3 regions of the Rossellomorea sp. GAMAL-10_SWC genome follow, and region 1 is predicted to be linked to each of the others. Evidence: predicted binding sites of a transcription regulator. Region 1 holds the regulator's gene; each other region holds the start of a gene.
The links. The regulator Rex, encoded in region 1, represses fermentation and respiration genes when NADH is low (regulators of the CRP and FNR family bind a similar motif). The targets are predictions, from matches to a motif close to TTGTGAAATATTTCACAA.
Positions count from the first base shown of each region.

Region 2: hcp (hydroxylamine reductase) is a predicted target of Rex. The motif match lies at 7,019-7,036, and genes of this name have one in related genera.
Region 3: V5E38_RS22090 (AtpZ/AtpI family protein) is a predicted target of Rex. The motif match lies at 8,779-8,796, and genes of this name have one in related genera.

Region 1 is NZ_CP144911.1:4,111,137-4,122,315, reverse strand. Features, by position in the region: gene tsaB (tRNA threonylcarbamoyladenosine biosynthesis protein TsaB) at 1-37, shown strand, start outside; gene rimI (GNAT family protein) at 47-499, shown strand; gene tsaD (tRNA (adenosine(37)-N6)-threonylcarbamoyltransferase complex transferase subunit TsaD) at 496-1,518, shown strand; gene V5E38_RS19865 (ABC-F family ATP-binding cassette domain-containing protein) at 1,734-3,659, opposite strand; gene V5E38_RS19860 (redox-sensing transcriptional repressor Rex) at 3,821-4,447, shown strand; gene V5E38_RS19855 (CPBP family intramembrane glutamic endopeptidase) at 4,495-5,166, opposite strand; gene groES (co-chaperone GroES) at 5,441-5,725, shown strand; gene groL (chaperonin GroEL) at 5,785-7,410, shown strand; gene V5E38_RS19840 (ATP-dependent DNA ligase) at 8,306-9,157, opposite strand; gene V5E38_RS19835 (hypothetical protein) at 9,389-9,790, shown strand; gene V5E38_RS19830 (peptidoglycan recognition protein family protein) at 9,931-10,689, shown strand; gene V5E38_RS19825 (DMT family transporter) at 10,750-11,070, opposite strand; gene V5E38_RS19820 (DMT family transporter) at 11,072-11,179, opposite strand, start outside.
Region 2 is NZ_CP144911.1:2,482,372-2,493,550, reverse strand. Features, by position in the region: gene V5E38_RS12300 (hypothetical protein) at 274-810, opposite strand; gene V5E38_RS12295 (nitrate/nitrite transporter) at 1,053-2,561, opposite strand; gene V5E38_RS12290 (cyclic nucleotide-binding domain-containing protein) at 2,691-3,134, opposite strand; gene V5E38_RS12285 (Crp/Fnr family transcriptional regulator) at 3,419-4,135, opposite strand; gene moaA (GTP 3',8-cyclase MoaA) at 4,445-5,452, shown strand; gene hcp (hydroxylamine reductase) at 5,672-6,961, opposite strand; gene V5E38_RS12270 (glycerophosphodiester phosphodiesterase) at 7,251-8,288, opposite strand; gene V5E38_RS12265 (MDR family MFS transporter) at 8,506-10,023, opposite strand; gene V5E38_RS12260 (MarR family winged helix-turn-helix transcriptional regulator) at 10,023-10,499, opposite strand; gene V5E38_RS12255 (GrpB family protein) at 10,865-11,179, shown strand, end outside.
Region 3 is NZ_CP144911.1:4,553,937-4,565,115, forward strand. Features, by position in the region: gene V5E38_RS22050 (DoxX family protein) at 170-688, shown strand; gene upp (uracil phosphoribosyltransferase) at 960-1,589, shown strand; gene deoR (sugar-binding transcriptional regulator) at 1,827-2,768, shown strand; gene deoC (2-deoxyribose-5-phosphate aldolase) at 2,999-3,664, shown strand; gene V5E38_RS22070 (cytidine deaminase) at 3,805-4,209, shown strand; gene V5E38_RS22075 (NupC/NupG family nucleoside CNT transporter) at 4,330-5,514, shown strand; gene V5E38_RS22080 (AmiS/UreI family transporter) at 5,628-6,260, shown strand; gene V5E38_RS22085 (S8/S53 family peptidase) at 6,436-8,640, shown strand; gene V5E38_RS22090 (AtpZ/AtpI family protein) at 8,902-9,126, shown strand; gene V5E38_RS22095 (ATP synthase subunit I) at 9,131-9,511, shown strand; gene atpB (F0F1 ATP synthase subunit A) at 9,576-10,247, shown strand; gene atpE (F0F1 ATP synthase subunit C) at 10,328-10,543, shown strand; gene atpF (F0F1 ATP synthase subunit B) at 10,749-11,179, shown strand, end outside.

The sequences.
Region 1 (11,179 bases):
AGCAGAAGCTAATTGGCTAGCAAGCCAAGAAAAGTAGGAGGATATTATGATCTCATCGGTTGCTTTTCGTAAAATGAAAGAAGAAGATTTAGATCAAATAGTAGAAATTGAAAAACAATCATTCCCTACACCATGGACATATGATGCTTTTTATAATGAGTTGTATTCGAATCAATTTGCCAATTATATAGTGGCTGAAGTTGATGAGAAAATAATAGGTTATTGTGGATTATGGGTGGTCATTGACGAGGGACATATTACAAATATAGCTATTTTGCCAGATTATAGAGGAGTAGGTCTTGGCGAAAAGTTACTTTGTGCGGTAATGGAAACTGCTAAAAATCTTGGAGCAGATACATTAACATTAGAAGTTAGGGTATCGAATCATGTAGCAATGGGACTATATCGAAAGCTGGGCTTCCAAGATGGTGGTATTCGAAAAAGCTATTATACAGATAATTTTGAGGATGCATTAGTTATGTGGGTGAATTTGAAATGATAAATGAAAATTGTTTAATTCTTGCTATAGAGACAAGCTGTGATGAAACTTCAGCAGCAGTTGTTAAAAACGGAAATGAAATTTTAAGTAATGTAGTAGCTACTCAGATAGATATCCACAAACGTTTTGGTGGAGTTGTACCTGAAGTTGCATCACGATTACATGTTGAACAAATAACTTTAGTAATCGAAGAAGCAATGAAGCAGGCACAGGTAGAATATGAAGATCTAGCTGCCGTTGCAGTTACAGAAGGTCCAGGACTGGTTGGAGCGTTACTAATTGGGGTCAATGCGGCAAAAGCAATTGCATTTGCACATGGATTACCGCTTATAGGAGTACACCACATTGCGGGTCATATTTATGCTAATCAACTTGTACAGCCCCTGCAATATCCACTATTAGCATTAGTAGTTTCTGGTGGACATACGGAGCTTGTCTACATGAAGGAAGATGGCATTTTTGAGGTAATAGGTGAAACAAGGGATGATGCAGCAGGAGAAGCTTATGATAAGGTCGCTAGAACACTTAAATTACCTTATCCAGGTGGTCCTCACATTGATCGTCTAGCACAAGAAGGTAATGCGACTATTCCTTTTCCTAGAGCTTGGTTAGAAGAGGGTAGCTATGATTTTAGTTTTAGTGGATTAAAGTCAGCAGTTATTAATTATATGCATAATGCCGAGCAAAGAGGCGAGGAAGTATCACCTGCGGATGTCGCAGCAAGCTTCCAAGAGAGCGTAATTGAAGTAATTGTTTCAAAAACAATTCAAGCTGCAAAAGAATATAATGTAAAACAAGTTTTATTAGCCGGAGGAGTGGCAGCTAATAAAGGATTGAGAGCTACATTACAAGAAGAGATGAATGCTTTGAGTAATATAGAATTAGTTATACCACCACTATCACTTTGTACAGATAATGCTGCGATGATTGGTGCTGCTGCATTTATCCGTTTAAAACAAGGAAAACTAGGTAATTTGGCATTAAACGGGAATCCAGGTTTGGATTTAGAGAATATGTAAGAAGTACTTATTCACAATTTTTTAATAAAATGTGGATAAGTACTTTTTATTTGTTAAAAACTTATTAAACTATGTGTACAAAATTGTGTATAACATTACTGTTTTTCTGTGGATAATGTGTATAAACCTGTGTAAAAGCTAAATGATGATTGAATATATGTGGATAAATATGTAGATAAGAAAAACGGATAGCAAAAAGCTTATCCGTTTAGTCATTAATCTTGTAAGTTCTCCCATTCTTCCATTAGGTCTATTAACTTAGCTTCGATCTCATTTTTCTTATTTGTTAATTCTTGTACTAATTGAAAATCACCATAAACTTCTGGCTTACATAATTCTAGTTCGATCGTCTCTATATCAAGCTCAAATTGCGATATATTACTTTCAATTTCCTCTATTCGGCGCTGAGTTTGACGTAGTTTTTTCTTCAATTCTTTGTCTTGTTGATAATCAGAAATTGGTTGAGAGGATTGTTTAACCTGTGCTAATGTAGCCTCTTTTTCTGCTTGTTCTTTTTCAAATGCTTCGTTTTTCTTAAATTGGTAATAGTCATAATCACCCAAATAAATTGATAATCCTGCTTTTGCTAGTTCAAAAGTTTTTGTGGATAATCTGTTCATAAAGTAACGATCATGAGAAACAAATAAAATCGTTCCAGGGTAGTCTAATAAAGCATTTTCTAACACTTCTTTACTATCTAAATCTAAGTGGTTAGTAGGCTCATCAAGAATTAGGAAATTAGCTTTTTTCATCATAAGCTTAGCCAAAGCTAATCTTGCTTTTTCTCCACCACTTAAAGAGGTAACAATCTTTGTCACGTCATCTCCAGAAAATAAAAAGTTCCCTAATATTGTTCGAATTTCTTGTTCGGGCTTTAATGGATAATCATCCCAAAGTTCGTCTAATACTCTTTTATTAGAAGTTAGTTTTGCTTGCTCTTGATCATAATATCCAACCGAAACGTTTGCACCAAAATCAATCGTTCCCTGTAATTTTTCTAAATCTCCTATAATCGTTTTAAGTAATGTCGATTTACCAACACCATTTGGACCGACTAAAGCAACACTATCGCCTCGATTCAGTACGAATCTCATCGGCTCATCAATTGTTGGGATACGATCATAGCCAATAAATAAATCTTGTACAGACAACACATCATTACCGCTTTGTTTTTCAATTGTAAATGAAAAATTAGCCGAAGATTCGTCTCCAAGTGGCCTGTCTAATCGAACCATACGATCTAATTGTTTCCTACGACTTTGAGCTCTTTTGGTAGTTGAAGCACGCGCAATATTACGCTGCACAAAATCTTCAAGTTTAGAGATTTCCTCTTGTTGCTTTTCGAACTGTTTTAACTCTTGTTCATATTGAGCTGCTTTTAGATCAAGGTACTTACTATAATTACCAACAAATCGTTGATGCTTATGATTAGATATTTCATAAACAATATTAACAACTTGATCAAGGAAATATCGATCGTGGGAAACGATTAATACAGCACCAGGGTATGACTGTAAGTAGCGCTCCAACCAACTTAGAGTGTCAATATCTAAATGGTTCGTAGGCTCATCCAGGATTAACAAATCAGGCTTTGTCAATAATAGCTTACCTAATGCCAGTCTCGTCTTTTGTCCACCGCTTAACGAAGAAATTTTTGTTTCGTAATCTTCATTACTAAAACCTAAACCACTAATTATTGAACGAATATCTGCTTCAAACTGGTAACCACCGTTTTCTTTGAAAGTATATTGAAGATGATCATATTCATTCATAACCTTGTCATAAACGGCTTGATTTGAGTAGACATCCTCTCTAGTCATTTTAACTTCTAATTTTCTCATATTGTCCTGCATCTCTACTAAATGATTAAATACAGAATAATATTCTTCCCAAATCGTTTTATCGCTTTGTAAACCAGAGTTTTGGGCTAGGTAGCCTACAGTAACGTCTTTAGGTTTATTTATTTCACCGCCATCATAGGATATTTCGCCTGCTATGATTTTCAATAATGTAGATTTTCCCGCACCATTACGTCCAACTATGGCAACTCGATCACTCGTTTGAACTTCTAATTTTATATTTGAAAGTATAATGTCACTACCAAAATACTTTGAGACATTATTTACTTGTAAAAGAATCATGGATAACACCTCATTGCAAAATTTTTTATGTATGTAACTGTAGACTGTCAAAATTCTTAAATATAGTGTATATTTTACATTAGAACAAGTACTTTATTACTAAAATAAAGTCAAATTACACACCATAGTAAAAAGAATTACAGTAAGTGGGGGATTAAAAAATGGATTCGGAACAAATTAAAATTCCACAAGCTACTGCTAAACGTCTACCTTTATATTACCGTTTTATAAAGAATTTGTCTTTATCAGGTAAACAAAGAGTTTCTTCAGCAGAGTTAAGTGAAGCAGTAAAGGTAGATTCCGCTACAATTAGAAGAGATTTTTCATATTTTGGAGCACTCGGTAAAAAAGGTTATGGCTATAACGTAAATTATTTATTAACTTTTTTCTCGAAAGCGCTTAACCAGCATGAAGTTATGAAAGTTGCATTAATTGGTGTTGGTAATTTAGGAACAGCATTCTTACACTATAATTTTATAAAAAATAATAATACAAAAATTGAGATGGCATTTGATATTGATCCAAATAAAATTGGTACTGAAATAGGTGGAGTACCCGTTTATAATCTAGATAATCTAGAGGAAGTTATGAATGAAGATATCCAAATCGTTATTTTAACTGTTCCTGCACCTGTAGCACAATCAATAGCTGATCGATTAAATGGAAAAAATATTAGAGGAATCTTAAATTTCACACCTGCACGAATTAGTGTACCAGAACATATTCGCATTCATCATATAGACTTAGCAGTTGAACTGCAAACATTGGCATATTTTTTACAACAATAAATTCATATCAAAATAAAAACCCCCAAAAAAATTGGGGGTTTTTGGTTTTAATGTAAATTGATCTGCTGAAAAACGACAAAAGAGTTCATTAACATATGTGTTAAGATTGGTACCATAATTGAGTTTGTTCGTTTATACAGATAACAAAATACAAAACCGATTAAAAAGTATGATAAAAAGAAGGGCATGTCTCCGTGCATAAGCGAAAAGATCGCTGAACTAATCCCAGCAGAAATAATAAATGGTAAACGATTATAAAGCCTTTTAAAAATAATTCGACGAAAAATAATCTCTTCTAAAATTGGTGCAACTAGACTTGGGATGATAATAAAAGCCGGGTTAAGCTTAGCGATGTTTATGATATTTTGAGTATTTTCTGAGCCCTTATGTAAATCAAATACATAAATTAAAATTAAATTACAAATGATTTGAGTTAACATTGTTATGAAATAACCTAAAATAACCCAATTTATTATTGTACGAAAATTAGTTTTTAGATTCTTTATTCCTTCATAAATGGGTTTATGTAATAAGATAAGTATAATAATTAATCCACTAACGAAACTAATACAACCCCATAATGCCACCGCTTCAAGAGAAGCTGTTTTCTGATCCACTCCAACGTATAAGTTACTATTTAATAAATAGGGCACCCCAAATACCGCTGAATATTGAAGAACGACATACGTTAATAAAATCCATAAATCTCTAGTTTTCAATACGATAGCTCCTTTGTGTTGATATTTTTCAGAACCCAAAGGTTTATAACAACACGTACATTATTTTACTCGTTTCTTTTGTTTCTTAAAAGAAATTTTCACTTTTTATTTTACTTTTGATTGTAAAGAAAAAAACTTATTAAATTTCGACAAGAAAAGTGCCTGCTTCGGGCTTGCAAAATTTTTTGATATTATTTAAACTAATAATTGTGTTAGCACTCAATATACATGAGTGCTAAAAAATAATGATTTGATTATTGAGGAGGTATTACACATGTTAAAGCCATTAGGTGATCGTGTTGTAATTGAGCTTGTTGAGTCTGAAGAAAAAACTGCTAGTGGTATCGTGTTACCAGGTAGTGCACAAGAAAAGCCACAAGAAGGCAAAGTTGTTGCAGTAGGTACTGGCCGAGTACTTGAAAATGGTGAGCGCGTAGCTTTAGAAGTATCTGTAGGTGACCGCATTATCTTCTCTAAATATTCAGGAACAGAAGTTAAGTACGGTGGCACTGAATACTTAGTACTTCGCGAAAACGATATACTTGCAATCATAGGTTAATAAAATAAAAATACTTAAATTAAAAAATAAATTTTTTATATTATAAGGAGGTCATTTTCATGGCAAAGGACATTAGATTTGGTGAAGAAGCACGTCGCGCAATGTTACGTGGTGTAGACGCTTTAGCTGATGCTGTTAAAGTAACTTTAGGACCAAAAGGACGTAACGTAGTTCTTGAGAAAAAATTCGGTTCTCCATTAATTACAAATGATGGTGTTACAATCGCAAAAGAGATCGAATTAGAAGATGCATTTGAAAATATGGGTGCAAAATTAGTTGCAGAAGTTGCTAGCAAAACAAATGATGTTGCTGGGGACGGTACAACAACTGCGACAGTTTTAGCTCAAGCTATGATTCGTGAAGGTCTTAAAAACGTAACTGCTGGTGCAAACCCAATGGGTATCCGTAAAGGGATCGAAAAAGCAGTTGCTGTAGCAATCGAGGAATTAAAAACTATCTCAAAACCAATTGAAGGTAAAGAGTCAATCGCACAAGTTGCTGCAATTTCTTCAGCGGATCCAGAAGTTGGACAATTAATTGCTGAAGCAATGGAGCGCGTTGGTAACGATGGAGTTATTACTCTTGAAGAATCAAAAGGTTTCACAACTGAGTTAGAAGTAGTAGAAGGTATGCAATTTGACCGTGGATACTCTTCTCCTTACATGGTTACAAATTCAGAGAAAATGGTTGCTGAATTAGAAAATCCATATATTTTAATCACAGATAAAAAAGTAACAAACATTCAAGAAATCTTACCAGTACTTGAGCAAGTTGTTCAACAAGGTAAGCCACTATTAATCATTGCTGAGGATGTTGAAGGTGAAGCACAAGCAACGATCATCGTAAATAAATTACGTGGTACGTTCAATGCAGTTACTGTTAAAGCTCCTGGCTTCGGTGACCGTCGTAAAGCAATGTTAGAAGATATCGCGATCTTAACTGGCGGTGAAGTGATTACAGAAGAATTAGGATTAGATCTTAAAACAACTAACATCACTCAATTGGGTCGTGCTTCAAAAGTTGTAGTAACAAAAGAAAACACTACAATCGTTGAGGGTGCTGGTGAAACTGAAGCAATCCAAAGACGTATCGGCGTAATCCGTGCTCAATTAGAAGAAACTACTTCTGAATTTGATCGCGAAAAATTACAAGAGCGTTTAGCTAAATTAGCTGGTGGTGTAGCAGTAATCAAAGTTGGTGCTGCAACTGAAACTGAATTAAAAGAGCGTAAATTACGTATTGAAGATGCATTAAACTCTACACGTGCTGCAGTTGAAGAAGGTATTGTAGCTGGTGGTGGTACTGCATTAATGAGCGTATATAATAAAGTAGCTGCAATCGAAGCAGAAGGTGACGTAGCAACAGGTATCAACATCGTATTACGTGCACTTGAAGCTCCAGTTCGTCAAATCGCTACAAATGCTGGTCTAGAAGGATCAGTAATTATTGAGAAATTAAAAAGTGCGGAAGTTGGCGTTGGTTTCAATGCAGCTAACGGACAATGGGTAAACATGATCGAAGAAGGGATCGTTGACCCAACTAAAGTTACACGTTCTGCACTTCAAAACGCAGCATCTGTTTCTGCTATGTTCTTAACAACTGAAGCAGTAGTAGCTGACATCCCTGAGAAAAATGCTCCAGCAATGCCTGATATGGGCGGCATGGGCATGGGCGGCATGATGTAATAAAGAAAAAACCCTTGAGCAATCAAGGGTTTTTTTTCGCATATAATTGCGAGATCTAAAAATATTGGTTGTTGTTCTTTTTCACCAAAGAAATCAACTCGGTTTTAACATGAAAAATTAGTATTTCTTTCATACTTTTTTCTATTAACAAATTTAATATTTTCTGAATATATTAAGAGAAGGACAAGCTATAAAGAAATGAGGGGATATGGATAGACGAAATTAAAGAATTACAGGAAAAAATAGCAGAAATTAAAGCACTTTTGGGAGTGGCAGAGAGTACTATTGTAAAGGTTGAACAAAAAATTGAGAGAATATAAGTAATACTAGTTGGACTGTACGTTTAATTATTGGAGCAATTTTATGGCAGTTATAAGAATCATCCTAAAAGGTGGCATATAAGAGTTTTATTACAAATCTTTATAAAAGACCGTATTAGACTTCATTTCACAGTAATATTGCTAGCAAATATAGTGAAATAAAGTAAAAACCTGGGACTTTTATAGTTTTATTATTTTTATGTTTCGATTATTTACTTTTGGAGTAGTCGATAATGAGAATAACTAACTGGTATTAGATTGAAGAAATTGAATTAAATAAGACTTAGGCTTTATTGACTATATATCGTTTAAATATGTATAGTAAATTTGATAAAAGCAGAAAACCTTTGATGCTTTTATTACGGTTATATTAAATAACTTTTTAAGGATGATTTAGATGAATTTTGGTTTATATAGAGGATGCCTTTTTGGTCTTTTATTTTCTATACCATTTTGGTTGATCATATTATGGCTTATATTTAGATAGAAAATAAGAAAACCCCTTCACATAAGTAAAAAGCTACTAACTTTCTACATAAAAGGGGAGTAGATCATTACTCTAAAAAAGTTATTTTTTAAACGATAAAGTCATGGAATATTGGTTCAATTAATTCTCCGCTATTTAATTGACCTCTATTTTTTATTACACATCGAACTAGCGGTTCTACATAAATATAATTTTTGTCTTCTCCAGTTTTTATATGCTTAGTTAGACTAAAGAAAGCTGTTTTTTGGCCAGTATTCATTCCAAACTCTACTATCCCTACATTTACATACTCACCATTTTTTAATTCCGAGATTAATAATCCCATTCCTTGTTTTTTATAGCCTGTTATATAGTAATTATTAAATCTCCAGTTAATAATCTTTAACCAATTTAGTGATCGATGTGCAGGTATATAAGTGGAATCTTTTGATTTAGCTACTATACCTTCAAGTCCAAGAGTTTTAATTTGCTCAAAAAACGTCTCACCTTCTGACTCGATATAAAAACTTTTTTTAATTGATTCTTGATCAACTAGGGTTTCTGAAAGGATTTTTTTTCGATAAGATAAAGGTTCTTTCATTAAGTTTTTATTTTTGAGACGTAAAATATCAAAAACGATATATGTTAATGGAAATTGTTTGCTTCCTTGTATTATTTTGTATTCTTGAATAAATCTTACTCGATTGGTTGCCGCTTCAAAATCCTCTCTGCCGTCATTATAACAAACTAAAACACCGTCTAAGTAACAATCATCTAAGTCGATATTTTCGAGTTCAGGGATTCTCTCCGTAATCTCGGTTCCATTTCGATTAAAAAGTTTATTCTTCCCATTTTGCCTTTCAAGCATCATTCGAACACCATTTGATTTTAATTCAAAATAATGTTGATCAGAGTCAAATGGTTTATCAGCATTTTGTAATAGCATTGGCTCAATAAACATTTTTCATTTCGCTATCATGATTGTTGCTTTTCAACATAATCAAGATTCCTTTCTTTTTCATTTGATATATATAAATAACATAAAATTTTTGTTTTCTTATATAGCAATAATTCACTCTATTTTTAGTCTTCCACTAGTTAATGTACTTTTATTTCAAATGTATTTCAAGTCATAACTCGTCTAATTTCACAATAAGATTAATTATCTTCTTATGAAAAGTGGTGTTATGAAATGGTGAGGAAAAATAATTTCAAAATTACGGAACCGATGTTGAACGAGTACTATGATTTGAGTCAAAAAAAGAAAGATATTGAAAATCAGTTAGAAGAATTACAAAAGATTTTTCATGGATACTTTGATCATCAAGTTGGAATGAATGAAAAAGGTGAACTAATTATTAATAATTTAAAACTTGAACGAATCATAAGAAAAAAAGAGAAATTTAATGAGGAGAAGACAATTCATAAATTAGAAGAACTAAACCTGTCTGATTTAATACAAATAGTAAGAAAACCAGATGGAGATAAAATTAAGTCTGCAATTAATTTGGGATTGTTAAAAGAGAAGGATTTGGATGGATGTATATCTGTTAATTCATCACAAGCAATTTATGTTAAACCGCTAAAAAAGTAATTAGTTTAAGTAAAAGGAACTTTCTGGAGAGTATCTAATACTCTCTTTTTTATATGTAACGAATTTTATCTTTCAGAATACTGTATTAGTATACATGTCCAAGTATTCGGACATGCCAATATTGAAAAGGAGTGCTAATTGTGGCAACTTGGAGAAATGATTTTATTTCGATGAACAAGTATACGAGGCCGTCAATAAAATTGAAAGAAGTTAGAAAAATTGTGCTGCATTGGACAGCCAATCCGGGGGCAAGTGCACAAAGTCACCAAAGGTATTTTAACGGTATAGCGATAAAAAATAAAACATATGCATCTGCTCATATTTTTGTTGATTCGAAAGAGGCAATTTGTATTATTCCGCTTGATGAAGTAGCTTATCATGCAAATGATCATTATGAAAGAAATAGTAATGGTGGTGTATATAGAGGGGTGGATGAACTCGCTCCGAACGCAAATAAGCTTTCAATCGGTGTTGAAATGTGTGTCGAAAAGGATGGTACGATTTCACAATATACATTAACACGTACGATCAGAGTAACTGCAGAATTGTGTAAGATGTTTAAATTAAATGCAAATGACATTGTAAGACATTATGACATAACACATAAGCCATGTCCAAAAACCTTTATAGACAACCCCGATCGATTTAACGAGTTTAAAGCACAAGTTGATGCGATCTTAAATCCCCCGGTAACTCAAACAGATTCAGTTCCATACCCTGGTATTTTAAAAGAAGGATCAAGAGGGGAATCTGTCAAAAAAGTTCAACAAAAACTTAAAATAACGGCAGATGGAATTTTTGGACCAGTTACTGAAAATGCAGTTAAAAAATTTCAAGCAAGTAATGGACTAGTTGTCGATGGAATTGTTGGAAAAAACACTTGGGGCAAGCTGTTTTAAAAGACAATATCACATAATCCCAAAGAAAAATCCCTATTTCTTTTTCAAATAGGGATTTATTTAATGAGGTGAGATGATTTTTAAACCAATAACAGAACCAATTACTAAGGTGATAAATAATAGTCTCTTCCGTTCACGTGATTCATTAAAGAACAACATGCCAATCAAAACAGAACCAGCGGCACCTATACCAGTCCAGATTGTATAACCTGTTCCGACGGGTATAACCTTTAAGGCTTTTGATAATAAGTAAAAACTAGTCCATCCAGATAGAATACACAAAATGGAATAGTTAAGTTTTTTAAAATTATTAGATAGCTTCATAAAAATGACAAAGCCAACTTCACCCAAACCTGCAATAAATAAAAATAACCAAGCCATTTTAAGCTGCATCTCCCTTTTCTGCTTTTTTATCACCTGAAGTTAATTTTAAGCCAATAATTCCAGATAATAATGTAATTACCAGAATAACTTTTAATATAGATGCTGA
Region 2 (11,179 bases), 1.6 Mb from region 1:
TTGAGTCTTTTTATGGTGAAAATTATGAACATGTTAGGTTATTTTCTGTTATAGGAGTTCTTTCTGCTATAGTTTGCTTTCTTACTTACTTAAAATGGAGAAAGAAAGAATATCGAAAATAATCAAGGTTAACAGATAGAGTGTATGCAGGAAAGTAATAATAAAAATCCCCCGGTTAAAAATAACTGGGGGATTATTTTTGTGGATTTTACTATATACAAAAAACAGATCAATAATAGAGTTTGCGCTTTAAAATATGTTAAGTATATTCAGTTACCATTCGTTTGTTGCTTCAATTAATAAATTGCTTCCTTTAAAGGACCTCTCACCAAAGTGTGTAATCAATGTACATTCTGTAATATTTGAAGACTGATCAAACATCGTGTAGCTAATAAACATACCAGAGGCAATTTCTTTATTTGTTTCATCGAATACTTGTACCTTTTTTCCTTCTAAACTACGTAGTTTCGCTTTTTGAAGAAAGGCAACCCAATATTCCCAATTTGAAATGAGGTATGCTCCTTCTCCATTTGTTAAGTAGCCTAATAAACTTTGAGAATCATTATATTCAGCATTAAGAACTAGAATAAGATTCTTAATCATATGGTGTACGATTGTATATTGTTTTAGATTTAATTGTGGGGGAATATTGATTTTTAAAGATCTTTTATCAGAATCTATGACAACTTCTAATTTAATGTTACCCTTTGTGTAAAAATACGTTTCTTCTTGAATTCCAAATCCTCTCAAATGAAGAACATCTTCTATTGATAGATCAGGGCTAATAGTGTGTAATTCAACAGTTAACATGATGAATATCTCCTCCTGTGACTTTATCGCTGATAATTGATTCATTCCTAATTATAGAAGATAACGAAGAAAAAGCCTGTGACATTTATTACAGGTAGGTGGGGGAGTATTGTAAACATAGGTCATCACAGAAAAAGAAAGTGGTCCCTATTAAATGGACCACATTATGTAAAGCATCAGATCTTTTATCTTCTTCAGTGAGGTTTTTTACAAGTATGATATAGAATAAACTTCATTTTTAACTAGTTTATTTTACTCTTACTAGTCGATAAATCACAAAACTGACCGATATAATAAATCACTTTGCCATTATCGTTACACACTTGAGTAATCGTCAGCCATTCTAAATAAACTTCACCATTTTTTCGCTTGTTCCAAATTTCACCTTGCCAATTACCTTGATCTTTGAGTTGTTTCCAAAGTTGTACATAGAATGCTTTGTTGTGATGTCCTGATTGAAGGATGCTTGGCTTTTTCCCAATGACTTCTTCTTTATTGTAGCCAGTTACTTTAGTGAAGTAAGGATTTATTTTTTGAATTACTCCTTGATCATTTGTTACCATCATTGCTTGGGCCGTATTTTCTAATATTTTATATTCCGTTTTCAATTTTTCACGGAAAGTCATCCATACTACAATAACAAAACTGAGAAGCGCAAATTCAGATAAAGCCATAAATCCGATCGCATAATGTCCTGTCAAGCTAAAAACAGATGTTAAAATTAATGGAGGGAAGAAGCCTCCTAAACCTCCCATAGCAGCAACCAACCCATTTACAATTCCGGCTTGTTTTGTAAAGTAAAGAGGTACTAATTTAAAGATCGTACCGTTTCCGATCCCTGCACAAACTGCTACTAATAAAACCCCTACAGTATACAGTTTAATAGTAGGAGAAAAAGATAATAGAACGCCAGAGAAAGTTAATCCACCAAAGACAAACAATAATATGTTGAAAGGATTGAATTTATCTGAAAGAAAGCCACCGATTGGTCGGAAGAGTGTTGCTAGAGCAATGAATCCAGCCGTTCGTATACCAGCGTCAACTGGACTTAAATTAAAATTATTAACTAAGAAATTGGGTAAATAGATTGTAAAAGCAACAAATGATCCGAATGTAATGAAATAGAATAAATTTAGTGACCATAAAGTTGAATTACGATAAACCTCTTTTACTTGTTTTACAATCGGAACATTTACTTTCTTCTCATTTTTATCACCAAACAGAAAATTTAATAACGCAAACGCAATTAGTAATACTAAATAAAATCTGACTGTTGTTTCCCAACCAACTGATTTCGCTAAAACAGGTGCGGAAAATGCAGTTATTGCTGTACCGATATTACCAGATCCATAGATTCCATTCACAAAACCATGTTTATTTGAAGAGTAATACTTTGGTAGTGAAGTTACTCCGATTGAAAAGACTGCGCCACCTATACCAACAAACAATCCTCCAATAACTAAATCTAAAAGTGAATCAGCATGACTAATGAAAAATACAGGAAATAAAAGTGCAAGAAAACAGATGGTGAAAATAGGTCTTGCTCCAAATCGATTTGTGTAATACCCGATTGGAATACGTAGGATGCTTCCTAAAATAACAGGGATGGCAGTGACTAAGGAGACTTGACCATTTGTTAATTCAATATCTTGGCGAATATTTGGCATGAGTGAAGAAATGAGTACCCATACCATGAACCCTACGATGAGACTTGATGTTTGAAGAGGTAATTGGATTTTAGAACTTTTCATATAATGATGCCCCTTTCAATGGATCAATAATAAAACTTATTAACTAAATATTACCAATCAATCGAAAGTAATGTTGTGAACTATATCACACAAAGTAGGAAGGATGAATAACTTATTTTTAACTATTCGTTAACTCATCAAATTGAAAATTTCTTCATAAGTACTTAGAAGGTTTTTATGAAAAGAGCGCAAAATATTACGTTTTAAAACAGGATCTTTACAAGCCAATTTTTTTATAAATAAAAATGGGACTTCTAGAAATGTCGTAGATTGGGTAACTTCAAGAAGAATGGAATTGTTAACATGAGTATCCAGAAAGAGACTTGGAAAGCATACATCACTTGATTTTAAGCAGCCAATTTTATATTGAAGACCACTCGATTCTTTCATATGAACTTTTACTTTTCCGGTTAAAATGATAATCATATTTTGTTCATTGTGAATAGTTATATTTTCATTAGTTTCTCTAAAGTATAGATTGGATGCAGCAACTATTTTTTTTAAAAGGTTATGATTGATATCATGAAACAAACAGAGACTTTTCAAATTAAGTAAATAATCAGGTTTATACAATTTTTTTCTCTCCCTATATTACAAGACCATATTTTTTCATCATTATATAAAAACGATTTGAGTAAAACTGTGACTCTTTTCACACAACTAGCTCTAATAATAGCGATAGGATGATTTGAAATCAGTTAAAAGAACGGGGATTTTTGAGTATTTTATAGAAAATTAAAGTAATAAAAAATAAATAACCTTAACTATTTAGAGTCTAAGTTAAGGTTACATATAATTAATAATATTCCGTAAAGGTAAGCTTAAACAGCTTAATACTTTAATTGTCTTAAAGAGAACTAATCTATGTTACATATATCTTTTGGGCAGTTATCACAGCCAATTTCATTTTTAAGAAATTGTAAGTCTTTGATAATAATTTTTCCATCGGGAGAATAACCAATAACATTTTTTTTCTTTAAATCACTTAACATCCGATTAACACTTTCTCTAGTAGCAGCACAAAACTTAGCTAATTCTTGATTAGTAAGATGAATATTAAGAAGAATTCCGTTTTCTATTAATTCTCCATAAGAGTTCGATATACGGATGAGTGTGGAGTAAAGTGCGCCTTTTTTACCGTTTAATACTAAGTCTCGAATCTTAGATTGATTTTTTCTAAGGTGAGTAGAGATCCATTTCATAAATTCAAATGTCAATGGAGCATGGTTAATTAGTTTTTTCTCCAAAATATCTTTAGGAATGACCTGCACTTCTGCTGCTTCTAATGCGTAAGCGCTAAGCATATAAGTCGCATTCTCTGAAAAGAGAGTCAATTCTCCAACTAAGTCATCTTTTTGACAAATGCGAAGATTTAATTCATCACCATTTTGAGTCAGTTTACTTATTTGGATCATTCCTGATTTAATAAGATACAATTCTTTAGCATCTTCTCCTTCTTGAAATAAGAAGGTGCTTTTTTTTACTGCACGAGTTGATCCGATTGACTGTAATAAGGAAGCCAAATCTTTAGAAACGATTGAAAGGTCACTTTTTCTATTATTATTTTTTTCCATCAAAGTATCTCCGCTTCGTTATAGTTGAACATAAATGTTTTTATGTATTTAAACAAGTATTTTATGTATTACATTTAATATTATAATACCATGCGATTGAATAGCATAGAACTCTAAGGAGATAGAATATGAAAATATTGCCGTTAAAGCTCTGAAACTACATTTGGCAAAATGATAAATTAATCGTCCAACAAGATATTCTAGAACATAAATACTAAATAGTTTAAATACAAGGTTGTGACATACATCATACAGTGAAAGAATTTTGTATGCTAATATAGTCGTACAAAAAATAAGGGGTGGAAAAAAATGAAGAATATTCTCGATACCCGCAATCGACCATTACGAGATTTAAGAATATCTGTCACAGACCGTTGTAACTTTAGATGCAGCTACTGTATGCCTAAAAAGATATTTGGAGTTGACTATCCCTTTATGAGTAAAGATGAAATCCTATCCTTTGAGGAGATTGTTCGATTAGCAAAATTATTTGCAAAAATAGGTGTGGAAAAGATTCGGTTAACAGGGGGGGAACCTCTTTTAAGAAAAGATCTACCAATACTGGTTAAACGTCTTTCAAAAATTGAAGGAATTAAATATGTGACGTTAACAACAAATGGTGTATTTTTGGCAAAAAACGCCAAAGCACTTAAAGAAGCCGGAATTTGCAGCGTAAATGTAAGCTTAGACTCTCTGGAAGATAAAGTTTTCATGAAGATAAATAATATGAATATGAGCGTCTCCACAGTTTTAAATGGAATTTTTGTAGCTAGGGAAGAAGGGCTAGAAGTCAAAGTAAATATGGTAGTAAAGAAAGGTCTAAATGATACAGAAGTATTACCAATGGTGCGTTTTTTTAAAGAGAAAAATATTACAATACGATTTATAGAGTATATGGATGTAGGGTGTACAAATGGATGGAATTTTAAAGACGTTATCTCAAAGAAGCAATTATTCGATATGATCCAAGAACAATTTGAGTTGGAGCCAATAGAGCAGGATTTCTTTGGCGAGGTAGCAAAACGATATCGATATAAAGGAACGAATACCGAAGTAGGATTTATCTCATCAGTTACCGAAACCTTCTGCGGTTCATGTACAAGAGCCCGCCTATCTACAGATGGAAAGCTATACACCTGTTTATTCGCTTCAGAAGGGTATGACTTAAGAAAAATGTTGCGTACTGGCGTTACAGATAAATCCATTTCAGCAACAATTCAATCAATATGGGAAAAAAGAGACGACAGATACTCTGAGATCCGTACTGAAGAAAGTCATAAAAATCGTAAAATTGAAATGTCTTATATTGGCGGATAAAAAACAACTATTTTTGTATAGTTGTTTTTTTATAGTCCTCTTTAGGAGATGCAGGAAGGGTGAGACCCCAAAGAATCGGGAAGGCTTTAGCCCATGACTCATGGAAAGCGAGCATTCTGTAGTGGAAATCACCAAGACAATCCTTATTTAAATGACAACTTTTTTTCAATAGCAAAAAGAACTTCTCATGTAAGAGAAGTTCCTTGTTCAATTAGGCTATTAGCCTTGTAATATAGCTTTTAAATCGTCTTGTGCATTTGTAATTAATTTTAAGCCAAATGCATCAACTAATACATTTAATACGCCTTCATTAATGAAGTCAGGTGCTTTTGGTCCGATTCGAATGTCTTGGATTCCTAGACTAAATAAACCTAATAAAATGGCTACAGCTTTTTGCTCAAACCAAGAAAGTATAATGCTCACTGGTAATTCATTGACACTACAATTAAAGCTTTTTGCTAATGCAGCCGCAATTTTAATTGTTGAAATTGAATTATTACATTGCCCTAAATCTATAAATCTAGGAATATTTGTACCAGTTACAGTACCGTAGTCTACATCATTAAATCGAAATTTACCGCAAGATGTTGTTAAAACTACTGTATCATTTGGTAAAGAAGTTACAAGCTCACGATAATATTCTCCACCTTTACCTGGGGCGTCACAACCTGCTACAACAAAGAAGCGTTGAATCTTTCCATTTTTTACAGCTTCTACAATTTCAGGCGCAATAGACAAAACTGTTTCGTGATGATAACCAGTAGTCATTACTTCTTCTGATTCGATATTTGCTGCTGGTAGTTCTAATGCACGTTGAATTAGTGGTGAAAAATCTTCCTCTATAATCTTAGTTACTCCTTCTAATCCCGCGACTTCATATGAGAAGAAGCGATCTGCATAACTACCTTTTATTGGCATCACACAGTTTGTGGTTGCTAAAATCGCTCCTGGGAATTTTTCAAATAAACGACGTTGATCAAACCAAGCTTTTCCGATGTTCCCCTTTAAATGTGGATATTTTTTCAATGCTGGATAACCGTGAGCCGGTAGCATTTCAGAGTGAGTGTAAATATGTATACCTTTACCCTCTGTTTGTTTTAACAATTCTTCTAATGCAAATAAATTGTGACCAGTAACAACAATGCATTTTCCTTCAATTCTATTAGAAGAAACTTGTACAGGTTCAGGAATTCCAAAATGTTTAATATGAGCTTCATCTAAAAGCTCCATTACACGAATTGCGGCTTGACCTACTTTCATAGCCATATCTATGTGTTCTTGTAAGTTAAAATTAGAATTTGTTAAAGTCATATATAGAGCTTCATGTGTTACTTGGTCAACAAATGGATCAGTATACCCTAATTGAGCTGCATGTGTTCGATAAGCTGCAATTCCCTTTAATCCATAAACCATCGTATCTTGTAAACTTGCAATTGTTTCATCTTTTCCACATACACCTACAATTTTACAACCACCAACCGGAGTTTGTTCACATTGGTTACAAAACATCATTCATCCCCCTAACAATTTGAATAAACTTATTATATGGCGGGATATAATCATTGTTTGTGACTTAAATCACATGAAATCGATAAATTAAAAAATAAATTATTTTAAATAAAAAAGTTATAAAATCAAATAAGATCCATAGAAAACAAATAGAGAGCGAGAAAAATTTATCTTCTAATAAAAAAGGTGCCTTAATAGACACCCTTTTTTTCAAAATCAACATTAAGATTATACAAAGCACTGATTTTTATATAATGAGAGAATAATAAACTAAATTTAAATATATGAATTACTTTGCAGAGTAGCTTTTAGGTAACTTAAAATGATACTGATTCATCACATCACGTAGTCGGTCAGGATAATCCGTTATGATTCCATCGACACCATCATCAATAAGCTTTTGCATAGTTGGCTGGTCGTCAACTGTCCATGGAATGACCTTCATACCGTACTGGTGAGCTTCTTGAACCATACTTTTAGTAATATAAGGCGTGTAGTTCGAATCAGTAATTTTGCCATCCTGTGGGAATCCATGGACTGGAGAAATTGCATCTACACCTAATGAATGAGCCGCAGCAACGAGATTTCCATCAAAATCATCTATATCGATTCCACCTAACCAAGGTGATTTACCAGGTTTGCCAGGTTGTAGAAATTCTGGTCCGTTCGTTAGCGCAACAAGAGGCAATCGAGGTTCAACTTCATTCATAAGCTTGAGCGAACCCCAGTCAAAGCTTTGAATTGATACTTGGTTCAACATCCCAGCTTCACGTACTTGTTTGGCAACGATTTGAACAAATTCTTCTCGAGGAGCTGTTTGTTCTGGTGCTCCAGCTTCAACTTTCGTTTCGATATTCATCCACACTTTTTTAGCTTTGTATTTCTTTACAAGATCAAATACCTCGGTTAACAGTGGCATACGAGCACCAGGACTTAGTTGCTGGCCAGGGAATTGGGGTAGACCTTTTGAACCACAATCGAGCGTTCTTACTTGAGCTAGCGTTAAATCTTTTATGTATTTACCAACGTAGGGGTACTCTGAATCGCCAACGAATGCTGGCTTTGTGTCAGAACATTTTGTACTAGAAATCTTACGATCGTGCGTAATAACAGCTTGATGATCCTCAGTTATTTGTACGTCAAGCTCAAGGGTGCTTACGCCGAGTTCAAGTGCATGTGAGAATGAAGCTATAGTTGATTCAACTGTAAGCCCCAGTCCTCCACGGTGTGCTTGAAGGTCAAATCCTTTTGGTCCAAATGACTTAAACGTATTCTGGTGCACAGATATTGTTTGTGCTGAAACTTGGCTAACTCCTGAATATACCATTAGTGATGTCATTGCTGCTAAAATTAACTTTTTCCTATTCAGTTTTAATCATCTCCTCATATCAATCTATTACTCTTTAAGAATAGTTGACGAATTTAAAGTTGAAATGATTAAAATAATAAATAAAAGTAAATAAATGTTGAAAAATGTAAAAATAATTAGTTTTTTATAGAAAAAAATAAGCCAAATCCATTTTAAATAGGATTTGGCTTTATTTTTATTGAGCTTTTTTCGCTCTATTTTCTTTTACTTCAAAAGTTAACTTTTCTTTACCCATTAAGATAATCGCGATAAAACCTAAAGTAATTGGAATAAGTGTCCATTTAAAAGTGGTCGCAACAGAATGGGCCATTGCTTCTGAGATTTTATGCAGTACTTCTGGTGGAATTTTAGCTCTTGCATCAGCAGATAATAATGCACGTGAGTCAACTTTTCCGCCGAATGCACCTAAATTACCAAGTAAATCACTTAATTTATTTTTAAATACGTGGTTTTGAATTGTTCCAAAAATAGTAACACCAATTGTCATACCTAATGTTCTAAAGAAAGTATTTGTTGATGTAGCGATGCCTCGTTTTTGAGGTTCGATTTTGTGTTGAGTTGCCATACTTAATAATGAGAATGAACAACCCATTCCAAGACCAGCGATAATCATATAAAACGTTACTGTTGATCGAGCTGTATTAGTATCTAATGTACTTAATAAATACATTCCAATAAAGAATAAAACAACTGAAACTAACATGATGCTTCTATAACTAAATTTACGTACCGATTGTCCCGCTACCTGGCTACCTACAACTGAACCAAGCATCATCGGAATAAGAATGATACCAGAATTTGTAGCTGTACCACCATAAACTGATTGAACAAAAAGTGGAATTAATACAGTCGTAATAATAAAAGCAGAACCGTAGAAAAATGCAACACCTTGAGTTGCCGCAAATAGCTGCTTTTTAAATAAGCTAAATGAAATAATTGGCTCTTCAACTTTTCTTTCAATTAGAATAAATGCAATAAACAATACTGCAAAGATGGCAAATAAGGAAATAATTGGACCAGAATTCCAATCGTATTCATTTCCACCTAATTCAAGTGCAAACATTAAACTGACAACTGAACCAACAAGTGTAATTGCACCAAACCAGTCGATTTTAAGTTTTCTAAGGTGCAGATTTTCTTTATAAAACTGAGAAATTAAATATAAAGAAATAATACCTAAAGGTAAGTTGATATAGAAAATCCAACGCCAATCAATTTGATCAGTAATATATGCTCCTAATAGTGGTCCGAATACACTAGAAAGACCAAAAACTGCACCAAATAAACCAGTCATTTTTCCTCGCTTTTCAGGAGGGAAAATATCGAAAATAATTGTAAAGGCTATTGGCATTAATGAACCTCCGCCAATTCCTTGGATCGCACGATAAACACTTAATTGAACAATACTATTTGCTGTTCCACATAATGCTGAACCAATTAAGAAAATTAAAAGCCCTAATAAATAAAATCGTTTACGTCCATACATATCCGATAACTTACCAAAAATCGGCATACTTGCCATAGTAGCAACCAAATATGCAGAGGTTACCCAAATAAATTGGTCTAAACCACCTAGTTCTCCAACAATTGTCGGCATCGAAGCAGAAACAATTGTGTTATCCATAGCCGCCATGAGCATTCCTAATAATAGACCTGCTACGACAAAGCCAACCTTACTGTCTTTTGAAACCATTAAGTTTCCCCCTTATTTAATTCTTTAGTCTCTTTTGGAATCAAATCATTAATATCATTCCAAAATTTAAATAATAACGTTAACTCTTTGTCATCATACTGGTTAAAAATATTAGAAAGAGAGTCAGATAATGGTTTAAAAAGCTCTGCTAATTCATCATCACGTTCATACACAGGTTGAATTATTACTCGTCTACGGTCATTCGGATCTTGAATACGTTCAACAAAATTGACTTTTTCAAGTCGGTCAATAACTCCTGTTATAGCACCAGTAGTTAGATGTGTTAATTGAGATAACTTTCCAGCTGAAATTGGACCAGTATGACAAAGTAACTCTCGACATCGTAAATCAGTCGCATTTAAATGCAGGTTCGAGGCAAGCCCTTCATTAAAAAGAACGATTGAAGTGCTAAATTTTCTAAATTCCATTATTAGAGACGGAATAAATTCACTTCGAATGATTGGGTTTTCTGACATTTCATTCTCTCCTTAAAATAGGAAGTACTATAAAAAGTTAACGTAACTAAATATCTTAGTAACTAAAATAATTATAATGCAAAGAAACCAATAAAAGTAGAAATTGTGAGTATTTTAACCAAAATTTAATTTAGTATTAAATGATGATTTTTAAAACATTTATTAAATGATTTTTAGGTTAAAGGGATTAGTTTATATAAATAGAAAAAGTTTCATTCTAGGTATTTGGAGGTAGGTGAAAAGTCATGATGATTTAGAATCTATTTTTATACACTTATTTCACCCAATTAATTTTTTCAATAATTAAGTGACCTTTAACGAATGCTATTAAAGGAAGGTTAATGAAAAAAGTGTAGGTGTTCACTATGAAAAAGAATATTGAAATTGTACCTTATCGTACTTCCTGGGAAGAAGATTTTCAGTCAGAAAAAGAGGCAATTGATCTATTATTACCGGAGAAAGCAGCAATTTATCATATAGGGAGTACTTCAATTCCGAATATGTTTGCGATGCCAATCATTGACTTAATGATCGTAGTTAAATGCTTAAAAAAGTTTGATGAGTATAGTGATGTTCTAAAAACGTTAGGTTACGAACAATTGGGGAATCAATCTAATCAAGACAGAAGATTTTTTATCAAATGTGATGATAATTGTAGTTTTCATATTCAAGTATACCCA
Region 3 (11,179 bases), 440 kb from region 1:
AAGGTGCAGTAATACTAAAGATAGCTTTATTTTTTTTAAAGGTTTGTGAGGAAGCTCACAAAAAGTTCATTTAAGCTTGTGGAAAAATTCACATTAAACATTAGGAATGAAGTACAATAATTCATGTAAACAGCAATTAAAAATATTAACCAAACGGAGGCAAAAAATTATGTTTATTAATTTTTTAAGAACTAATAAAATTGCACCTGGTTTCTTAACTATTATTCGGCTTTATTTAGGATATGAGTGGATCCATGCAGGTTGGGGTAAGTTATCAGCTGGTGGATTCGATGCTTCAGGATTTTTAGGATTTGCAGTTAAAAGTGCTTCAGGAGAACATCCAGCAGTTCAAGGCTGGTGGGCAGACTTCCTTACAAACTTTGCAATACCAAACATCGACTTATTTAACTTTTTAGTTCCTATTGGGGAATTCGCAATTGGACTTGGACTTATTCTTGGCTGTTTTACAAAAACAGCAATGTTCTTTGGTTTAATGATGAACTTCGCATTTATGTTTAGTGGTACAACTAGCACAAATCCTCAAATGGTATTATTAGGAATTTTTATTATAATTGCAGGTTCAAATGCAGGACGTATCGGATTAGATCATTATATTAGCAAGTTTTTTAATAGAAAAACATCTTTCGCTCCAAAAGTACCAGATCATAATTTAAGTAAAGCATCTTAACTATACACACCAAAGAGGGAACCAATAGGTTCTCTCTTTGCGTATAAGATAAAAACTTCTCTGACTTTTAATAATGAGGAGGAGGAGTTTTTAATTCAAAATGGGTAAAAATAGTAATTAGATTAGTGAAAAAAGGAAATATTGAAGTTTGATTGTAAAAAGATCTAAATTAATTCTAAGTGATTGCATGATGTGGCTTGAATTATTTAACCGCTTTCGGTATTCTTTTTAAGAATAATAAATTAATAAGTATTTGCAAGGAGCGATAAAAGTGAGTAAAGTATACGTTTTTGATCATCCGTTAATTCAGCATAAAGTTTCTTTAATTCGTAAAAAAGACACTGGAACAAAAGAGTTTCGTGCACTAGTTGATGAGGTTGCAGGTTTAATGGCATTCGAAATCACACGCGATCTACCACTACAAGAAGTGGAAATCGAAACACCAGTAGCAACTGCAAAGTCAAAAGTTATTGCTGGTAAAAAATTAGGGATCGTACCAATTTTACGTGCAGGTTTAGGGATGGTTGATGGGTTCCTTCAATTAGTTCCTGCAGCTAAAGTTGGACATGTTGGATTATACCGCGATCCAGAGACTTTAAAACCGGTTGAATATTATGTTAAACTTCCTACGGATGTAGAAGAGCGTGACTTCATTGTGATTGATCCAATGCTTGCGACAGGTGGATCAGCAGTTGAAGCGATCAACTCTTTAAAAACACGAGGTGCTAAAAATATTAAGTTTATGTGCTTAATTGCAGCTCCAGAAGGTGTTGAAGTTTTACAAAAAGCACACCCAGATGTAGATATTTACATAGCTGCCCTTGATGAAAAATTAAACGATCATGGTTATATTGTTCCTGGTCTTGGCGACGCTGGAGATCGTTTATTCGGTACAAAGTAATTACATTTTAAAAGCTTTCCTAGCGTAGGAGAGCTTTTTTCACTTTTAAAAAGTATAAATTGGCAGCTAGGTAGCTTATTCGACGAAGTCACCAATTTTAGGAATTAAGTTTAAGTGCAACTACGCCTCTGCCTAAAAGGCTCGTCAGTCTACGAGTTTTCTTTATATTAAAAGGGATATAATAATTTAAAATTTGAACGTTGAAATAAGGATTGGTAAGTTAAAGGGGATTAGGGAATGTCACTCGAAAAACAAAGGTTAATAATAGATGCCGCAAGACTATACTATGATTCTGACTTTAGTCAACAAGAGATCGCGACACAATTAGGAATCTCTCGTCCAACTGTTTCAAGATTACTCCAACAGGCTAAGGAATTGGGATATGTACGCATTGAAATTATTGACCCCCTTGAAGGCAATCAAGATTTAGCCCGAGAGTTAAAGAAGAAATATAATTTACAATCTGTTGAGGTTTGCTATTCACCAATTGATGACTACAATGAAGTTTTGCAAACGATCACTAAAAAAGCTGCGGATGTGTTAGTAGATTTAGTCAATGATGGTGACGTTGTAGGAGTAACTTGGGGAACAACGATGTATCATATTGCAACGAAGTTAAGTAATAAACAAGTAAAGGGTGTAGAAGTAATTCAGCTAAACGGTGGAGTAAGTTATTCTAAAACGAATACTTATGCATCTGAAACGGTCAATTTGTTTGCCGAAGCATTTAACACCGTTCCAAGATATTTACCACTACCTGTTATATTTGATAATCCACAAGTAAAACAAATGGTTGAGGAAGATCGCCATATTGGTCGATTAATCGATTTGGGAAAACAATCAAATGTCGCAATTTTTACTGTAGGAACTGTTAAAAAAGATGCTCTGTTATTTAGAGTTGGCTACTTAAACGAGAAAGAAGAACAGGATTTACAAACATTTGCTGTAGGAGACATTTGCTCACGTTTTTTTGATAAAGAAGGAAATATTTATTCTGAACTTCTTAATCGACGAACGATTGGAATTGAGTTAGATGAGCTAAGAAGTAAAGAAAAGTCTATTTTAGTGGCAGGTGGAGAAAGAAAAATAAACGCTATTCACGGTGCTTTAATGGGTAAATATGCAAACGTATTAATAACTGATCAATTTACTGCAAAAAGATTGCTAGAGCAGGAATAAGCAAGAGAAAATCAGATATTTTTAAAATTAAAAAGGAGGCGTCTTTAGTGTCAGTTAATCTGACTTAAGAGATAGCCTTTTTTAAAATTTAATAGGAAAAAATATCCTTGAACATAAGTTCAATTTGTATTTTACAAAATTTCATAGCGATGTTATAGTATAGACATATTCAAAGTAACTTAGTAAATAAACATTTTTTTATAATAAAACCATTAAGGGAGCGACTATATATGAATTACGCAAAATTAGTAGATCACACATTATTACGAGCTGACGCAAAAAGAGAAGAAATTGCAAAACTAGCTGAAGAAGCAAAAGAGTTTAACTTTGCATCAGTTTGTATCAATCCTACTTGGGTTTCTTATGCAAGTGAATTATTAAAGGATTCTTCTGTAAAGGTTTGTACGGTTATTGGCTTCCCTCTAGGAGCAAACACTCCTGAAGTAAAAGCATTCGAAACTACAAACGCAATTGAAAATGGTGCTGAAGAAGTTGATATGGTTATCAATATTTCTGCATTAAAAGAAAAAAATGATGAATTAGTTGAAAGAGATGTACGTGCAGTTGTTGAAGCTGCTAAAGGTAAAGCTTTAGTAAAAGTAATTATTGAGACTTGTCTTTTAACTGATGAAGAAAAAGTTAGAGCATGTGAATTATCAGTTAAAGCTGGTGCTGACTTTGTAAAAACATCAACAGGATTCTCAACTGGTGGAGCAACTGTAGAAGACGTTGCATTAATGCGTAAAACTGTTGGGGAAAACGTTGGCGTTAAAGCTTCTGGTGGTGTTCGTAACTTAAAAGACGTAGAAAATGTAGTAGCTGCTGGTGCAAACCGTATCGGAACAAGTTCAGGTGTTAAAATTGTTCAAGGTGAAGAAGCTAACACAGCTTATTAATTTCAAAATAATTTTAAAATAAAAAAAAGTGAGTGAGTTATTGCTCTTTAGCTCTTACGTTGGTAATATGGTAAAGCGAAGACAAAACTCACACACTTTAATAAAGAATTACCTAACTTATTCGTTAAAGGGTGATAAATATGAATACAAAATCATTAATCAACGAAGCTTTAAAGGCTCGTGAAAACGCATACGCTCCTTACTCAAAGTTTAAAGTAGGTGCAGCAATTTTGTTGAATAACCAAACAGTCTACACAGGTTGTAATGTTGAAAATGCTTCTTATGGACTAACAAATTGTGCAGAAAGAACTGCTATATTTAGTGCAGTCGCTGCGGGTAACGGTTCAGCAAAGATCGAATCAATTGCAATAGTAGGGGATACTGAAGGCCCGATTTCACCATGTGGTGCATGTAGACAAGTTATCGCAGAATTTAGTGATGAAAATACAAAAGTATACTTAACTAACTTAAAAGGTGACATCGCTGAAACAACTGTTAAGGAATTACTTCCAGGGTCATTTAGTTCAAAAGATTTACAAGGTTAATCCTTGTCTGACATCTAACTTCTATATGATGTCTGACATCCAACAAATAAAAAGTTGTGTTCGTTTTGAAAGCGCTTATATTAAATAAAAATAAATTTATTGGATTTTCGGGGGAGAAACATGAAATATATTATAGCTCTTGTTGGATTACTAGTTGTTTTCGGTCTAGCTTTCATCGCTAGTAGTGATCGTAAAAACATTAAATATCGTCCAGTCGTAATCATGGTCGTTGTTCAAATCATTTTAGCGTTCTTATTATTAAATACAGAAGTAGGCTTAATTTTAATTAAAGGAATTTCTAACGGATTTGGAAAGTTATTAGAATATGCTGGTGAAGGCGTTAATTTCGTTTTTGGTGGAATGGCAAATGAAGGTGCTTTCCCATTCTTCACAGGAGTATTATTACCAATCGTATTTATTTCTGCATTAATTGGTATTTTACAATTCACAAAGATTTTACCGTTTTTTATTAAATACATTGGTTTAATCTTAAGTAAAATCAATGGTATGGGTAAATTAGAGTCTTACAATGCAGTAGCATCTGCAATTTTAGGACAATCTGAAGTTTTCATTTCAGTAAAAAAACAATTAGGTCATTTACCTAAAAATCGTTTATATACACTTTGTGCATCAGCAATGTCAACAGTATCTATGTCGATCGTAGGGGCATATATGACAATGGTTGAACCAAAATATGTAGTAACAGCAATTGTCTTAAACTTATTTGGTGGCTTTATTATTTCATCAATCATCAATCCGTACACTGTTTCAGCTGAAGAGGATATTTTAACGGTACAAGAAGAAGAAAAACAAACATTCTTCGAGATGCTTGGTGAGTATATTTTAGATGGTTTCAAAGTAGCAATCATCGTTGCAGCAATGTTAATTGGATTTGTTGCATTAATTGGTGCAATTAATAATATCTTTGATATGATTTTTGGAATCTCATTCCAAGGAATTTTAGGTTATGTATTTGCTCCATTCGCATTCATTATGGGTGTACCATTTAAAGAAGCGGTTGACGCAGGTAGTATTATGGCAACAAAACTTGTTTCAAATGAGTTCGTTGCAATGATGGATTTAGCAAAACATGGTAAAGAGTTCTCAACTCGTACATTAGGAATTGTGTCAGTATTCCTTGTGTCATTTGCTAACTTCTCATCAATTGGTATTATTGCAGGTGCGGTTAAAGGTTTACATGAAAAACAAGGTAATGTTGTCGCTCGTTTCGGTTTAAAATTATTATTTGGTGCAACATTAGTAAGTGTATTAACGGCGATTATCGTAGGGATCGTTTTAAAATAATTTAATCCAAGCGTTTGACTTAGATCAGGCGCTTGTATTTTTTTTCTAATCTTAAAGTAGGAGGGTTGAGTTAAAAAGTGAATTTTTAACAATTTTCTTTTTAACAAGTCACTATGGGAGCTGTAGGTTTACTTTTATCTGGTGCAACTCTGTTTTTAAATAGTCTTGTTTTATTAAATAAGGCGAATGCTAAAAGTGCAGCATTATTAAACTTATTTGTTGGTACTTTACAAATCGTTTTTCCTATCTACTTATTAATGCATTTAGGTGCTGGTAAGTGGGAATTATTTAATACGGCAAGTATTTTCTTTTTTGGTATTACTTATTTATATAATGGATTTACAAATCTTAAAGGTTTTAATGGAACAGGCTTAGGCTGGTTCTCTCTTTGGGTTTCCATCATGTCTGTCCTTTGGGCTTTCGTGAACTTCGCTATAATTCATGATGTAGTAGGCGGATTATTGTGGGTTATGTGGGCATATTTATGGTATCTATTCTTTGCTGGCCTAGTATTAGGTAAGAAAATAGAACGATATACAGGAATCGTTGCAATGATTCAATCTTGGACTACAATTACTCTTCCTGCATTTTTTATGCTTTTAGGGATTTGGCAGGAGACAGTAATTTTAAATGCATGGGTCGTAGTTTTAGGAGCATCCATATTGTATTTTGTGATCCATGAAGTGAAAGCGTATGTTACAAATAAAAAATTCCAGTTGTTTAACCAACCCGAATTAAAAAATTAATGATAATACTAAAAGACTAACTTTTTAAGGAAGCTTAATGCTTTACCTAGAGTTAGTCTTTTTTTATTTTGAAAACTTTGTAGGTTCTAGAGAAAATTACCTTTTTATACATGAATGAACGATTAGTGAGAAAGCTAAAAAGAAAATATCTTATATAAAGGAGAACCTGCATTGAATGAAAAATTACTTTCTTAAAATAATTATTTGTCTAGTTTTTTTACTAATTCCATTTAAAGAAGTTTATGTAAATGCACATGAACAACAAAAACAAGTTGCTTTAATTTCGATTAAAGATGGAATGATTACACAGGCCATAAAACATATTGCTGAACGTTTCCCAAATGTAACTGTAAGGCAACAATACACTGAGACGTACTATGGTTTTTCAGTATCGGGTTCTCTTGAAGAGTTATCACAGTTAGCTAAAATGCCGTTAGTAAAGGACATGCATTTTGTTACAACTTATAGAGCTCATTTGGAAGATAGCATCCCTTTTATTGGAGCTGACGAAGCTCAATTATATAAGGATCAAAGGGGAAGAAAGATTACGGGTGAAGGCGTTAAGGTAGGAGTAATCGATACTGGTGTAGATTACAGACATCCTGATTTGAAATCAAATTATGGTGGCGGGTACGATACGATTGATTTAGATAAAGACCCAATGGAAACTAAACTTGAAGAAAAAAGTACATTTCATGGTACTCATGTAGCTGGTGTAATAGCGGCTAATGGAAAAAGAAAAGGCGTTGCACCTAAGGCAACAATCTATGCATACCGTGCCCTTGGCCCTGGTGGCGTTGGTACATCTGAAACGGTTATGGCTGCAATTGAGCGAGCAGTGAAGGATAAAGTAGATATTATTAATTTATCACTTGGTAATGATGTCAACGGACCAGACTGGCCGACAAGTATTGCGTTAGATAAGGCAGTAGAGAAGGGGGTACTTGCAATTACAGCTGCAGGAAACTCTGGACCAGGACTATGGACTGTTGGTTCTCCTGCAACTGCATCAAAGGCTTTAACAGTTGGTGCGAGCTATCCTCCTGTTCTTTTCCCATCTATACATGTACAAAATAAAGAGACAATTATTAGTCCTATGATTGGATCTGCTAAATGGGGTAAAGGTTTAAATGGGCGATTTGTATTTAAGAAATATGGGGAAAAGCGTGATTTAAAAAGAGTGAAAGACAAAATAGTCTTGCTTGAAAGAGGAAAAATCACATTCACTGATAAAGTAAAAAATGCTCAAGATGCTGGTGCAAAAGCTGTTATTGTCTTTAATAATATTGATGGAAATTTCATCGGACAAATTAAAGGTAAATTTACTGTTCCAGCTGCGACTATTTCAAGAAAAGAAGGCTTAATGATTAAGAAGATCATTGAAAAAAGTAGAGTGGAAGCTAAAACTGGACATGAAAAGAAGGTAGATATTCTAGCGGATTTCAGCTCTAGAGGGCCAGTAACAGGTACTTGGCAAATGAAGCCTGATTTATTAGCTCCAGGTGTACAAATAAAAAGTACAATTCCCGGTGGGTATTTAGCACTTCAAGGAACGAGTATGGCAAGTCCACACGTTGCTGGAGCAGCTGCTCTAGTAAAACAATTGCACCCAGATTGGAGTATGGAGGATTTAAAAAGTGTGCTAGTCAATACAGCAACACCATTATATAAGAATAATAAAAAGATGTATCATGCGTACGAACAAGGGGCTGGAAGATTAGATATTGAAAAAGCACTAGAGACTGAGACAACATTATTCCCGACGTCTTTATCTTTAGGAGTAACAAGAAAAACAGATTTACAAGTTAAGAAAGATTTTGTCGTTAGAATATCTAATAAATCAAATATATCAAAACAAGTTACAGCTATAAATAATCAGCCAGCCACTGGAATACAATGGGTATTACCTAAGCCTTTTACTATTCCACCGCATACTAGCAAAAAGATTAATCTTACTGCAACAGTTGATACGAAGGTATTAAGAGATGGATTTTATGATGGGGCAATTACGTTTAGTACAAATGATGATGAAAATCTAAGAATGCCGTTTTTATTACTACAAGGAGAACCGAACTTTCCGTCAGTAATGGGATTTCACTTTGGAAGAGTAAAAGGAAAAAATCGCTATAAATATGAGCTCTATTTACCAAGTAAGGTTGAGGAATACAAAATTGCTGTTTTTGAATCAGAAACATTCCGTTTGTTAGGTGTTATTGATGAACAGGAGAATAGTAAAAGGGGGATTATCAAAAAGGAATTAGTTTTAAAGGACTTTCCAAAAAGCGGGATTTATAAGTTTGTGATCTTTTATAAACGTAAACAATATGAAAGTGCAACGGAATCTTACGTTAACGTCGCTAAAATTTATGTTGAAGACTAAAAATTGGTAAGTAATTTTTAATAGTTTTTTAATTTAGGTAATTGACACATTTTTGTAACATATTGTATGCTTAACATGAATGTTTAAAAGGGTTTTTATTGTATGTAAATACTATGTTATTAAAATTTTTTGAACGTTTTGTGAACAATTTGTGAACGTTTTCAATGTTTAGAGATTTTAGCAAATATTTGTTGTAGAATTAACCATGATAAGACTTTTGGCAATTTTTTGAGAATGAAAATTGACATGGAGGGATTTTGTATGAAAAACAACAATCAACATCCTCTTAAAGCAATGGCACTCATGTCTTCCATTCTAGCTCAGCTTGTCGGTTCTATTCTCATAGGCATCTTTTTAGGAAGATGGATTGATTCATTTTTTAATTGGCCAGTACCAGTATTTATGATCATCTTTTTACTGTTAGGATTATTTACTGGAATCTATGGCACGCTTAAATTAGTTAAGCAATTCACACCAGGGGACTAGTTACATGCAAAAAGATAATTTTAGACGATTCACACGAGATATGTTGTATATCATTGCTTTAGCAGTTTTGGGTTGGGCATTTACCGACTATAAAACAATATTCACAGGCTATATTCTCGGAACAGTAACTAGCTTTTATTGTATATGGATTCTTCACAGAAAGATAAATACCTTCTTTGACCGAGTTTTAAAGCAACAAAAAGTTCGATCTTTAGGTACTGTAATTTGTCTTTCAGCGGTGGCTCTAGCTATGGTCATCGCGCTTCGGTATGAAAATTTTGTGAGCATACCGGCACTAACTGCGGGACTAATGACAGGACATCTTGTCATTATGATACATTTTGCATTACAACAAACGTCTTTTGCAAGGAAGAGAGGTGAATAAATTGGAACACGGCACTTATGGTTTTAAATTTATTGGTTTAGATTTTACGTTAACAAATGTTCTAATGACAACCATTGCTGCAGTAATCGTTTTTATCATCGCAGTTACATGCGCAAGAAGTCTACAAATACGCCCATCAGGAAAGCAAAACTTTTTAGAGTGGGTTATAGATTTCGTTAAAGGCATTATCAACAGTACAATGGATTGGGAAACTGGTGGTCGCTTCCTTACACTAGGTGTGACATTACTTATGTACATATTTGTTTCAAATATGTTAGGTCTACCATTCGATATCTCATTCGATGGAAACTCAGTTTGGAAATCACCTACATCAGACCCAGTCATTACTTTATCATTAGCAATCTTTATAGTTGGTTTATCACATTATTATGGTATTAAGATGCGCGGTTTTGGAGCGTATGGTAAAACATTCTTCCAACCAATGCCATTCTTATTCCCATTAAAAATTATTGAGGAATTAGCAAACACATTAACGCTAGGTCTTCGACTTTACGGTAACATTTACGCGGGGGAAATCTTACTAGGTTTACTTGCAACAATGGGTACACATGCTTATGCAGCAAGCGCAGGAGAAGGCGTTCTTTGGACAATTGCAGCGGCAATACCAATGATCATATGGCAGGGATTCTCTGTATTTGTTGGTTCAATCCAAGCGTTTATCTTCGTAATGTTAACAATGGTTTACTTGTCACATAAAGTGGCGGACGAGCATTAATCTGCTCATTAAAATTGGTAGTTAGATAAAAATTATAAAAAAAAATATATTTCTTATGATTAAGAAGGAGGAAATTTAAAATGGCTTTAATCGCAGCGGCAATCGCAATAGGTTTAGGTGCACTAGGTGCAGGTATTGGTAACGGTTTAATTGTATCACGTACAGTAGAAGGTGTTGCTCGTCAACCAGAATTACGTTCAACTCTTCAAACTTTAATGTTCATCGGGGTTGCATTAGTTGAGGCACTTCCAATCATCGCGGTAGTTATCGCGTTCATGGCATTTGGTAAAGCTTAAGATTTATACAAGCAGTTAAAAAATGGCGAAGTTTGTGTTCACATTTACTTCGCCATTCCTTTATGGCACTTTTGTTGTAAAGATTGAATTTTGAAAGTAAAGCTAGGGTCGGTAAGAGTCCTAGGCTATGTTATAAAAAAGAAAAATTATTAAATGATACCCTCGAAGGGAGTGAAGGCTTGTGTTAAACGGTTCATTATTCGTAATCGGTGAAGCAAACGGACATGGTATACCTTGGGGCGATGTAGCGTTTCAATTAGTAATCTTCTTAATCCTACTTGCTTTATTACGTAAGTATGCATTAGGACCTGTAATGGGAATTATGAAACAACGTGAAGATCACATCGCTAATCAATTAGACTCAGCTGAGAAAAACAACGCTGATGCAATGAAACTAGTTGAAGAGCAAAAGCAAGAGTTAGTTGCTGCTCGAACTGAAGCTCGTGAGCTTCTTGAGAAAGCTAGAAAGCAAGCTGATGTACAACGTGAAGAAATCGTTGCAGCAGCAAAAGCAGAAGCTGAAAACTTGAAAGAAAGCGCTAAACGTGAAATTACGCGTGAAAAAGAGCTTGCAGTACAATCAGTTCAACAACAAGTTGCTTCATTATCTGTATTAATTGCTTCTAAAGTACTTGA